One region of the Pontibacter sp. YIM B11418 genome, then DNA from elsewhere that is predicted to be linked to it. Evidence: riboswitches for the same ligand, from Rfam matches in the RefSeq annotation. Region 1 holds a riboswitch; the other holds the start of a gene.
What was found. A riboswitch is a leader RNA that binds a small molecule or an ion and turns the genes downstream of it on or off. The one in region 1 is predicted to bind S-adenosylmethionine.

Region 1 (5,861 bases):
CGTGAGGGCGTGGCATACCCACACCACATTGCTTTTTTCTCTGTTGAGTTGTCCATAGGTTGTATAGGCCAGTTGGAAGCCGGGAAGCGAGGCTCCCGACTCCAACTGAAACTGTTTCTGGTAATGAAAATTTAATTGTTCAGGCATTATGCTTCGTTCAAAACGGCTTGGTTGTTCTGCTGACCTACCTTAGCGAAAGCCTGTTCCAAGTCAGCGATTATATCATCAAGGTGCTCTATACCTGCGGACAGGCGCAGTAGCGTTGGCGTTACACCCGCACTCTGCTGCTCCTGCTCCGAAAGTTGCTGGTGGGTAGTAGAGGCCGGGTGTATGATCAGGGTTTTGGCATCGCCCAGGTTGGCCAGGTGACTGATCAGTTGCAGGCTGTTCACAAAAACTTCCGTCTGCTTTTTGTCCCCTTTCAGGTTAAAGGAGAGCACGCCGCCATACCCTCTTTTCAGGTACTTCTTGGCCAGGCCGTGGTACTTGCTGGAAGGCAGTCCCGGGTAGTTCACGCTTTCTACCTGCTCGTGCTGCTCCAGCCACTCGGCCAGCGCCTGCGCATTCTGCACGGTGCGGTCCACCCGCAGTGAGAGTGTCTCCAGACCTTGCAGCAGCAGGAAAGAGTTGAAAGGACTAAGCGCCGGACCAAAATCTCGCAAGCCCTCTACTCGTGCCCTGGTGGCAAAGGCGATGTTGCCAAATGGCCCGTCAGCGCCGAATACCTCCCAGAAGTTGAGTCCATGATAGCCTTCTGACGGCTCCGAGAACTGCGGAAATTTGCCGTTGCCCCAGTTAAAGTTGCCGCCGTCCACGATCACGCCGCCAATGCTGGTGCCATGCCCGCCGATCCACTTGGTTGCCGACTCTACTACCACGTTAGCACCGTGCTCAATTGGTCTGAACAGGTAGCCACCTGCCCCAAAAGTATTATCCACTACCAGCGGAATATTGTTTGCTTTGGCCACTGCAGCGATGGCCTCAAAGTCAGGAATGTTGAAGCGAGGGTTGCCGATCGTTTCCACGTAGATCGCTTTCGTGTTTTCGTTGATCAATTGCGCAAAGCTTTCCGGTTCGTCGCTTTCGGCAAAGCGCACCTCTATACCTAACCGCTTAAAGGATACCTTGAATTGGTTGTAAGTACCGCCGTAAAGGAAGCTGGAGGATACGAAATTGTCGCCGGCCTGCAGGATGTTGTTTAGCGCAATGAATTGCGCTGCTTGTCCCGAGGCCACGGCCACTGCCGCCACACCGCCTTCCAAAGCGGCAATGCGCTTCTCAAACACATCGGTGGTCGGGTTCATGATGCGGGTATAGATGTTACCGAACTCCTTCAGCGCAAACAGATTGGCTCCGTGCTCGGCGTCTTTGAAAACGTAGGAAGAAGTCTGGTAAATGGGCACAGCGCGGGAACGGGTGGTTGGGTCGATTTCCTGGCCGGCGTGTAATTGAAGCGTTTCGAAATGAAGTGTATTAGGCATAGTCGTGCTGTTTAAAATTTTGAAAAATATAGAATAGATTAGCTTGTTTTAAGACAAGAAGAATGAAATGGCTACAGTCGGACGCTCACAGGATCTACCTGAGGCACGACGGCATTGCAGCAAAAAGTTTGGGGGTTGGTCGCGCTAGCAACAGCAGCAGCAACACATGCACATTCGGCTACAGCAGGTAGTAGCACAGGTATAGGCATGCGAAAGAACCGGGCTTTGAGCTGCCAGTGTAAAAAATAAAAGAAGTTGTGTTGGCTTGGTTCCCTTTTCCATAACGTTATCAATTTATATACATCCGGACTTCCGGAATCAGGAATTAGCACCTTGCTCGGGGCTGGTTGCTAGCGCTTCACAGAGCCTGTCTCTCCGCGCTTCTTTATAAATCGATACCCACAAGGGATATCAGACTTGATGATGCAAAGCTAGAGCAGCATTTTAAATAATCCAAATAATTATTTAAAATAATTGCAAGTTCCTCTAATAAATCAATTTCACACATCTGCCTATCAGCAACTTACATACTGTATAATACAAACCATTTATACCTGTTGATTTACTATCTTTGAATAAGTATAATTGCTTTCTCATAACAATACGAAGCTATACCTGTTGTGCAGGTATAAAATACCTGACAAACCCTGATGAAGATACTCCTGACCGGCGCAAACGGCTACATTGGCAAACGACTCCTGCCTGTGCTGATAGAGGCACAACACGAGGTCGTTTGCCTTGTCCGGGACCCGCGTCGCTTCGAGTTGCCTGAGAGTCTGCAGGATAAAGTACAGGTGGTAAAAGGAGATCTGCTCAAGCCGGAAAGTTTGCAGGATTTACCCCGTAACATAGACGCCGCCTACTACCTGGTGCACTCCATGGGCTCCGGCTCCGCAGACTTTGGGGAGGCCGAGAAAGCTTCTGCTTTGAACTTCGTCAACTACCTTGATACAACTAGTGCCAAGCAGGTGATCTACCTCAGCGGCATTGCCAACGACGCGCATTTGTCGAAGCACCTGACCTCACGCCGGCAGGTGGAGGACGTGCTCGCCCAGGGCAAAGCGAGGCTAACAGTACTCCGCGCCGCGATTATCATCGGTTCGGGCAGCGCTTCTTTCGAGATCATCCGTGACCTGGTGGAGAAGCTTCCGGTAATGGTAACACCCCGCTGGCTCAACTCCCGCTGTCAGCCCATTGCCATACGCGATGTCATGTTTTACCTGATTGAGGTGCTCGGCCGCACCGACTGTTATGACAGGCGTTTCGAGATTGGCGGGCCTGATGTGCTCACCTACAAGCAAATGCTGTTGCAACTGGCTAAAGTCCGAAACCTGAAACGACGCATCTATACCTTGCCAGTGCTCACACCCAAGCTTTCTTCTTACTGGTTGTACTTTGTCACGAGCACCAATTACACATTAGCCCGCAGCCTAGTGGAGAGTCTGCGCAACGATGCGGTGGTGAAAGACAGCAGCATACAGCAGTTGATCCCGCACAAGTGCCTGAGCTACGAGAGTGCTCTCAATCTGGCTTTTACCAAGATGGAACAGAACATGGTAGTCTCGAGCTGGAAGGATGCACTGGTGAGTGGCAATATGCAACTCGATTTTATGGATTTTGTACAAATACCAGAACACGGCGTGCTCACCGACCGGCAGCGTATGCGCTTCGACAGAGCCCCTGAGGAGGTGATGGATAACATTTTGCGTATCGGCGGTGAGCGTGGTTGGTACAAGACTGATTTCCTGTGGGAGCTACGTGGCCTGCTCGACAAAATGGTGGGCGGCGTTGGCTTGCAGCGCGGCCGAAGACACCCAATCGACGTAAAGACCGGCGATTCGATCGATTTCTGGCGCGTGCTGGCTGTGGATTACAAGGTTGGCCGTCTGTTGCTTTATGCTGAAATGAAACTTCCCGGCGAGGCTTGGCTGCAGTTCAGAATAAGCCGCGAGGCCGATGGCAACTACCTGGAACAACTGGCCGCTTTCCGCCCGGATGGGTTGGCTGGTAGGCTATACTGGTATGCCATGCTCCCTTTCCATTTTGTTATTTTTAAAGGAATGGCGCACAACATCATTCATTACCAGGAACCGCTTATTGACAAATTATCACCGCCAACACAACATTCTCGATAATGTACAAACAATAGATTTCATAATATAAAACTATCACTATACTTAAGAGTATATAGCAGTGTCTTTACTCAGATGCTTACCTCTTCTGCGCAGGCATTTTACATTTATACCTATACCTTATCACGCTCACCGAGAAAAAATATTTTAACTTTGCCTTTCTCAAACCTAACAGACCTAATGGAGGCCATAAAAGAAACGAATTTCTCCTTCGCCGGGCAGACCGGTTTTTACAGAGGCAAAGTACGCGACGTTTATTATTTTGAAAACCGACTAGCCGTTTTAGCAACAGACCGTATTTCGGCTTTCGATGTGGTGCTGCCAAGAGCTATACCTTATAAAGGTCAGGTATTGAACCAAATAGCGAGCATCAATCTGAAAGCTACTTCGGACCTGGTGCCGAACTGGGTGCTATCGACGCCAGACCCGAACGTGACCATTGGCTACCGCTGCGAACCTTACAAAGTAGAGATGGTGATCAGAGGATACCTGGCCGGGCACGCCTGGCGCGAGTACAAAGAAGGCAAACGCAGTGTGTGCGGTGTGGCGCTTCCTGAAGGCCTCCGTGAGAACGACAGACTGCCAGAGCCGATCATCACCCCGACCACCAAAGCTGACGAAGGACATGACGAAGACATCTCGCGCGAAGAAATTATAGCAAAAGGCATTGTATCTGAGCAAGAATATATTAAATTAGAAGCTTATACCCGGGCACTCTTCGCGAGAGGCACGGAACTGGCCGCGCAGCGCGGACTGATACTGGTGGATACCAAGTATGAGTTCGGCAATTACAATGGCGGGGTATACCTGATTGACGAGATCCACACGCCGGACTCTTCGCGCTACTTCTATCTGGAAGGGTACGAGGCGCGCCAGCAGAACGGCGAATCGCAGAAGCAACTGTCGAAAGAGTTTGTGCGTCAGTGGCTGATCGAGAACAATTTTCAGGGAAAAGAAGGGCAAACCGTGCCTGAAATGACCGACGAAGTGGTGCATAGTATTTCGGACCGCTACATTGAGCTTTACGAGGTTTTCACGGGGCAGCCGTTTCACAAAGAAAGTTACGATAATGTGCTCTCACGCATGGAGAATCAGATCGTAGAAAACATTTTTAACGAGAAAAATTAGAATTATTAACGTGGATTTTGGTACATTCGCGTTTAAATCCTTTACTGGTAGATCTATGAAGTACACGATTGATAAGAAAGAAAACTACACGATTATCACGATAGACGAGAAGAAACTTGATACTTCAATCGCTCCGGATTTGAAATCTGAGTTCGTGAAATTGAATGCCGAAGGGATCACCAACCTGATTCTTGACCTCAATAACGTAAAATATACTGACTCTTCAGGCTTGAGCTCTATCCTGATTGCGAACAGACTTTGCAACTCCTCTAACGGTTTGCTGATTCTGACCAGCCTGCAGGACCATGTGATGAAACTGATCACGATCTCTAAACTAGAGTCTGTGCTTAACATCCTTCCTACGGTGGAAGAGGCGATCGACCGTGTGTTTCTGCACGAGATCGAGCAGGACCTAACCAACAAGGAAGACTAGCAAACCCTACTTTGTGGATTTCGAACTCAGAATACTTGGCAGTTCGTCGGCCACACCCTCGGCAAACCGGCACCATACCGCCCAGTTGCTGACCATCGACAATCAGCTTCATCTGATTGATTGCGGAGAAGGAACCCAAATGCAGCTGATGCTTTACAAAATAAAGCATCAGCGCATTTCTAACATCTACATCAGCCATCTGCACGGCGACCATTACTTTGGTCTGGCAGGTTTACTTTCTACCATGCACCTGCAGGGCCGCCAGCAGCCACTGCATCTCTTCGGCCCTCCCGGCCTTTCCGAAATCCTTAGTCTGCAGCTCAAATACTCCGGCACCAACCTGTGCTATAAGCTTATCTTTCATGAGCTGGACACGGGCCTCTACCGCAAAATTTACGAAGACAAGAAGATTACGGTGCACACCTTGCCTATGGAGCACCGCGTGCCTTGTTGTGGTTTCCTGTTCCGCGAAAAACCAAAGCCACGACCGTTGATCAAAGAAAACCTGCCCGGCTTTTTGACGCCACCACAACTCGTGCGCCTGAAGTGGGGGGAGGACGTGCGCGACGAGCAGGGCCATGTGCTGGTGCGCAACTCCGTGGTAACACTGGAACCCAAGCGCAGCCGCAGTTACGCCTACTGCGCCGACAGCAGGTATAAGCCCGACCTGCTTCCCTATTTAAAAGG
Region 2 (5,861 bases), on a different contig from region 1:
TTTCAGCCCAGTTCACCTGATACTTATTAGCACGCGCCTCTTCTATGGTCGCAAAAGCACGGTCTTTGGTGCGGTTCAGGTGGTCTGCGCGCAGCTTTTCGTACTCGGCTCTGATCTCTGCGATATAGCTGTCGCGCTCACTGCCAAGAAGGCTGCTTACCACCGTTACGCTACGCGAGGCATCGTGCACGTGTATCACCGGGCCGCTGTACTGCGGCGCGATCTTCACGGCTGTATGTACCCTGGAAGTAGTGGCGCCGCCGATCAGGAGCGGAATTTTCAGGCCGCGACGCTCCATTTCCTGCGCCACGTATACCATCTCATCCAGCGAAGGGGTGATCAGTCCACTTAGACCGATAATATCTACCTGATGCGCTTCGGCCTCGGCCAGAATCTTGTCCAGCCGCACCATCACGCCCAGGTCTATTACTTCGTAGTTGTTACAGGCCAGCACCACGCCCACAATATTTTTGCCGATGTCGTGCACGTCGCCTTTCACCGTCGCCATCAGGATCGTACCCGCCGTTGACTTGGAGGTATCGGAGGCCAGCTTTTCCTTCTCCATAAAAGGCAGCAGGTATGCCACGGACTTTTTCATCACGCGAGCGCTCTTCACCACTTGCGGCAGAAACATTTTACCGGCACCGAACAGATCACCCACCACTGACATACCTGCCATTAACGGCCCTTCGATCACATCCAGGGTTTTAGTTGCCTGCTGCCGCGCCTCTTCGGTGTCTTCGTCGATAAAGTCTACGATGCCTTTTACCAGCGCATGCTTCAGGCGCTCCTCCACCGGCGCCTCGCGCCAGGAATTATCAGCGGCGACGGCTGTTTTGCCTTTGCCTTTGATAGTCTCTGCGTAAGTAACCAGCTTTTCGGTAGCGTCCGGGTGGCGGTTGAAGATCACGTCTTCGATCAGGTCACGCAGTTCAGCCGGAATTTCGCTGTATACGCCCAGCATACCTGCATTCACGATGCCCATGTCCATACCTGCCTGCACGGCATGGTACAGGAACACGGTATGCATCGCCTCCCGCACCACGTCATTGCCCCGGAAAGAGAAGGATAAATTGCTCACGCCACCGCTCACCTGCGCATGCGGCAGATTGGCTTTGATCCACTTCACCGCCTCAATATAATCTACTGCGTAGTTGTTGTGCTCTTCTATACCTGTGGCGATGGCCAGGATGTTCGGGTCGAAAATAATGTCTTGTGGCGGGAAGCCAACTTCTTCAGTCAGGATGCTATAGGAGCGTTCGCAGATTTCAATGCGACGCTCCAGCGTATCGGCCTGGCCTGTTTCGTCAAAAGCCATGACCACCACGGCGGCACCGTACTGGCGCACTCTGCGGGCGAGTCTGATAAACTCTTCTTCGCCTTCTTTTAAAGAGATGGAGTTAACGATCGATTTGCCTTGCGTTCGCTTCAGGCCGGACTCAATTACACTCCATTTAGAGGAATCGATCATGATCGGCAGTTTAGCAACGTCGGGCTCGGAGGCGATCAGGTTAAGAAAATCGGCCATGGCCTGCTCCGAATCGAGCATACCTTCGTCCATGTTCACGTCAATGATCTGGGCACCGCCTTCTACCTGCTGACGGGCCACCGAGAGGGCTTCTTCGAACTTACCGTCAACAATGAGGCGGGAGAATTTTTTGGAGCCGGTCACGTTGGTGCGTTCGCCAACATTCACGAAAAGGGTATCGGAGGTTATGGTGAGAGGCTCGAGGCCGCTGTAGCGGGGGAGCGGGGCTACGGGAGTGGGAACGTGCGGTTTATACCTGCGCACCAGGTCTGCAATTACTTTGGTGTGGATTGGCGTGGTGCCACAACAACCACCCAGTACGTTCACCAGCCCTTCTTTCAGGTACTCTTCCACGATAGCGCCCATTTGCTGAGCCGTTTCATCGTAGCCGCCAAAGGCGTTGGGCAGACCGGCATTCGGGTAAGCGCTGATGAAACAGTCCGAAATACGCGACAGCTCCTGGATGTGTGTTTTGAGCTGACGAGCACCGAGCGCACAGTTAAAGCCCACGCTCAGGATCGGCGCATGCGAAATCGAGTTCCAGAAAGCTTCTACTGTCTGCCCGGACAAGGTACGGCCGCTGGCATCGGTAATAGTGCCGGATACCATGATGGGGAGTTCTTTGCCGCCGTTATTTACGTGCTCTTGTATAGCGAAAAGTGCCGCTTTGCAATTCAGGGTGTCAAATACGGTTTCTACCAACAGTAAATCAGCTCCGCCGTCTACTAGTCCGCGTACCTGCTCGTAGTAAGCTTCCACCAGTTGGTCGAATGTGATGGCGCGGAAACCGGGGTTGTTGACATCCGGAGAGAGAGAGGCCGTGCGGTTGGTCGGGCCAATGGCGCCTGCTACGAAACGCTTGTGCGCCGGATCTTTGGTTTCTACCTCATCGGCCGCCTCACGGGCTATCTTTGCCGACTCGTAGTTCATCTCGTACACCACATGCTCCAATCCATAATCGGCCATCGCGATGCTGGTACCACTGAAGGTATTGGTCTCGATAATATCGGCACCGGCCTCGAGGTACTCGGCATGAATAGCCCTAATAATATCCGGACGTGTGATGGAGAGCAGGTCGTTGTTGCCCTTCAGGTCAGACGGATGATCCTTAAAACGCTCGCCACGGAAATCGGCTTCGGAGAGCTGGTAACGCTGGATCATGGTGCCCATGGCGCCGTCGAGCACGAGCACGCGCTCCTGCAGCAAGGTATAGATCGGATGTGATTTGGTCATGTTGGTGCTCCCCTCTTGGTTAAGACTACAAATGCGCTTATCAAGAAGGACACCCAAAGGCAGGTATACTCTCTTATCTTTTCCCGGCCAAGGTATAGCTGAGAAGGGAATTAGCACCAGGCTGGTACAAGGTTGCTAAGACGTCATAGGGCCCTGTCCCTCGGTCTTTCTTGATAAGAAGCTGTAAAGATACATACTTATCCGCAAAAGGCGAATTTTTGTTGCCAAAGAATAGGAAGATAGTGGGAAGGAGTGCGGAAACAGGGCGAAGGACTGCGGAAAAAAGGTATAAAAACAGAAAGGGATACCATAAGTATCCCTTTCCTAAAAGAGTTTAATTGTTTTCACTCTATAACTCTTTCTATTTAGGTATACGGAGACACTGCGGGCATGTTGCCCTTTTCTGAATAAAACTTTGATATTGAGTTATTTGCTCCGGAAGGCCGCATTAATCTCAATTTAGGTATAGCTCAATCGTCTATATAATTAGCCGGTTGGTATAATTCTTCGTGATGGATTTATAAAAGGCTATACCTTAACAGCTTAGAACATCATGGCAGGTATACACATGAACTACAAAACATTCATGCTCAACGGCATAAGCGTTCTCCTGGGGCTCATCTTCTTCACGGCAGGTATGGCCAAGATCTTTTATGAGCACAAGTTCCCGGGCCTGATCGGGCCGGTCTGGTTGGAAGAGAAACTGGCGGAGTTCGGCCTGGGGCTCTTTGCCCGCTTCATCGCCTACTCCCAGATCGTGGTCGGGTTTATGTTGCTCACGCTCCGCTACCGCACGCTGGGTGCCATTGCCCTGCTCCCTATGCTGCTCAATATCCTGCTGGTTACCATATCGCAGAACTGGAAAGGCACGCCCTATGTGCTTGCTTTCTTCCTGTTGCTAAACATGGTGCTGCTGGCAGCGGAAGCGCCCAAACTCCTGCACCTGCTCGGATTCAGGACAAATTACACACCCTCCGTGCACGCACCCTTATGCTATGGTTTGATCTGGCTTGCCGGCCTTGGTTTGGTGCTGAGCAGTATACCGCTTTCCTTCCAAAGCCTGACTGCAGCCTATGTACTTTGTGTGGCAGGTATAGCTGCCGGGCTCTATACCTACTGGAGGGGTGGCCGGGTAGGAAAGGAGGAGAAAGTTTCCCCGGCTATACCTGAAGCCATACCTGCCCCGAAGCAAAAAGCCTAGAAAACAAAAAAGGGATGCGATGGCATCCCTTTTTTGTTTTGCCACTCTAAAGTGGCGGCATAGGCCGTAAAGCTTACGCTTCTGCTTCTACCTTAGGAATTACAGAAACGTATGAACGGTTCTTAACGCCTTTTTTGAATTGAACTACACCGTCAGTCATAGCGAACAGTGTATGGTCTTTGCCCATACCCACGTTGTTGCCTGGGTGGTGTGAAGTACCCCTTTGTCTTACAATGATGTTGCCGGCGATGATGTCCTGACCACCGTAAATCTTAACACCAAGTCGTTTTGAGTGAGACTCGCGGCCGTTATTAGAACTACCAGCTCCTTTTTTGTGTGCCATTTTCTTTTACTATTTAGTTCAGGCGGACGAACCATGCCTGAAAGATTTTACGATTAATTTCCTCTTACTGCTTATCCAATGCTCTCGATCAGGACTTTCGTATAGTGCTGGCGGTGACCATTTTTCTTACGATAGCCTTTTCTTCTCTTCTTTTTGAAAACGATCACTTTGTCGCCTTTCACGTTGCCAAGGATTTTACCAACCACTTTAACACCGCTAACGAAAGGAGCACCTAAAGTAATAGTGCCATTATCATCAGTAAGAAGAACATTGGCGAACTCAACGGCGTCACCATCATTGCCGGAAAGCTTGTTAGCGTAGATGAACTTACCGCTCTCTACTTTGGTCTGTTGACCTGCGATTTCTACAATTGCGTACATCAGCTTCAATGTATGTTTTAAAAAAATTTAAGTCTGCAAAATTAGCGGACTTAAAGTTAATATGCAAATCATTGTTTTCTAATTCTTTCTGTTTTCCCAGATCCTCTCCACAACTATGTGGATAACGCTGTTGAAATCTCTGCTTCATAATTTTGCACCTCTCAAAAACGAGCATAACACGCTAGTCCGCAGCACCTTGACAGCTTCCTCCGGAAATCGTGTTTTCCACAGAGCCCGAAGAGATGCTACAGGAATTCATCTTCCGGGAAACACTCCAAAGGGCAGTCTTTTGGATTTTATCCCTTCAAAAACATCTTTTACACCTAACCAAGCACTATGAGGTTGTACTTTTATTCACTTAACAATGAATTAATATTTTATTTACTATATTTTAACAATTACATATGTTAACAATATCATGTTAACAAGACTGTTGATTTCGACCCAATTTTCAGACAATCAATCACTTAACAAAGTGTTAATAAATTGAACAACTTTAGCCCGCCAATTCAAGTTCTTATCCCTATATTTGAAATCCTGTTATCTCAAGTGCATGCACCACATGGTGTACCGTCTGTTGAGTTTGACATTTGATAAAGCAGCAACGAAGTGTTGCTGTTAGTTTAAAAAACATTAAAGTTTACGAGCATGGAGCCAATACTACAAGAAAACCCAAATCGCTTTGTTTTATTCCCGATACAGCACGACGAGGTGTGGCAGATGTATAAAAAGGCAGAAGCCAGCTTCTGGACTGCCGAGGAGATCGACCTGTCGCAGGACCAGAAGGACTGGGAGAACCTGAACGACGGCGAGCGCCATTTCATCAGCCACGTACTGGCATTCTTCGCCGCCTCCGACGGCATCGTAAACGAAAACCTGGCTATTAACTTCATGCAGGAAGTGCAGTTGCCGGAGGCCCGCTGCTTCTATGGTTTCCAGATCATGATGGAGAACATCCACGCCGAGACTTATTCCCTGCTAATCGATACCTATATTAAGAAGCAGTCTGAGAAAGACTACCTGTTCAATGCATTGGAGACGGTGCCATGCGTGAAGAAAAAAGGTGAGTGGGCCTTGAAGTGGATCAACAGCGAGAACTTCACGGAGCGCCTGATTGCTTTTGCGGCTGTGGAAGGCATTTTCTTTTCCGGTTCTTTCTGCTCTATCTTCTGGCTC

Region 2: it holds a riboswitch for S-adenosylmethionine, as region 1 does, so the genes downstream of both, metH (methionine synthase) here and AC4QZR_RS13615 (O-acetylhomoserine aminocarboxypropyltransferase/cysteine synthase family protein) in region 1, are expected to answer to the same signal.

What each region holds. Positions count from the first base shown of each region.
Region 1 covers NZ_JCAEMH010000005.1:182,238-188,098, forward strand. Annotated here, with positions in the region: gene AC4QZR_RS13610 (homoserine O-acetyltransferase family protein) at 1-147, opposite strand, end outside; gene AC4QZR_RS13615 (O-acetylhomoserine aminocarboxypropyltransferase/cysteine synthase family protein) at 147-1,481, opposite strand; SAM riboswitch class I at 1,773-1,875, opposite strand; gene AC4QZR_RS13620 (SDR family oxidoreductase) at 2,132-3,616, shown strand; gene AC4QZR_RS13625 (phosphoribosylaminoimidazolesuccinocarboxamide synthase) at 3,794-4,741, shown strand; gene AC4QZR_RS13630 (STAS domain-containing protein) at 4,797-5,174, shown strand; gene AC4QZR_RS13635 (ribonuclease Z) at 5,188-5,861, shown strand, end outside.
Region 2 covers NZ_JCAEMH010000007.1:249,032-254,892, reverse strand. Annotated here, with positions in the region: gene metH (methionine synthase) at 1-2,761, opposite strand, end outside; SAM riboswitch class I at 2,832-2,941, opposite strand; gene AC4QZR_RS17895 (hypothetical protein) at 3,330-3,962, shown strand; gene rpmA (50S ribosomal protein L27) at 4,036-4,305, opposite strand; gene rplU (50S ribosomal protein L21) at 4,377-4,685, opposite strand; gene AC4QZR_RS17880 (ribonucleoside-diphosphate reductase small subunit) at 5,334-5,861, shown strand, end outside.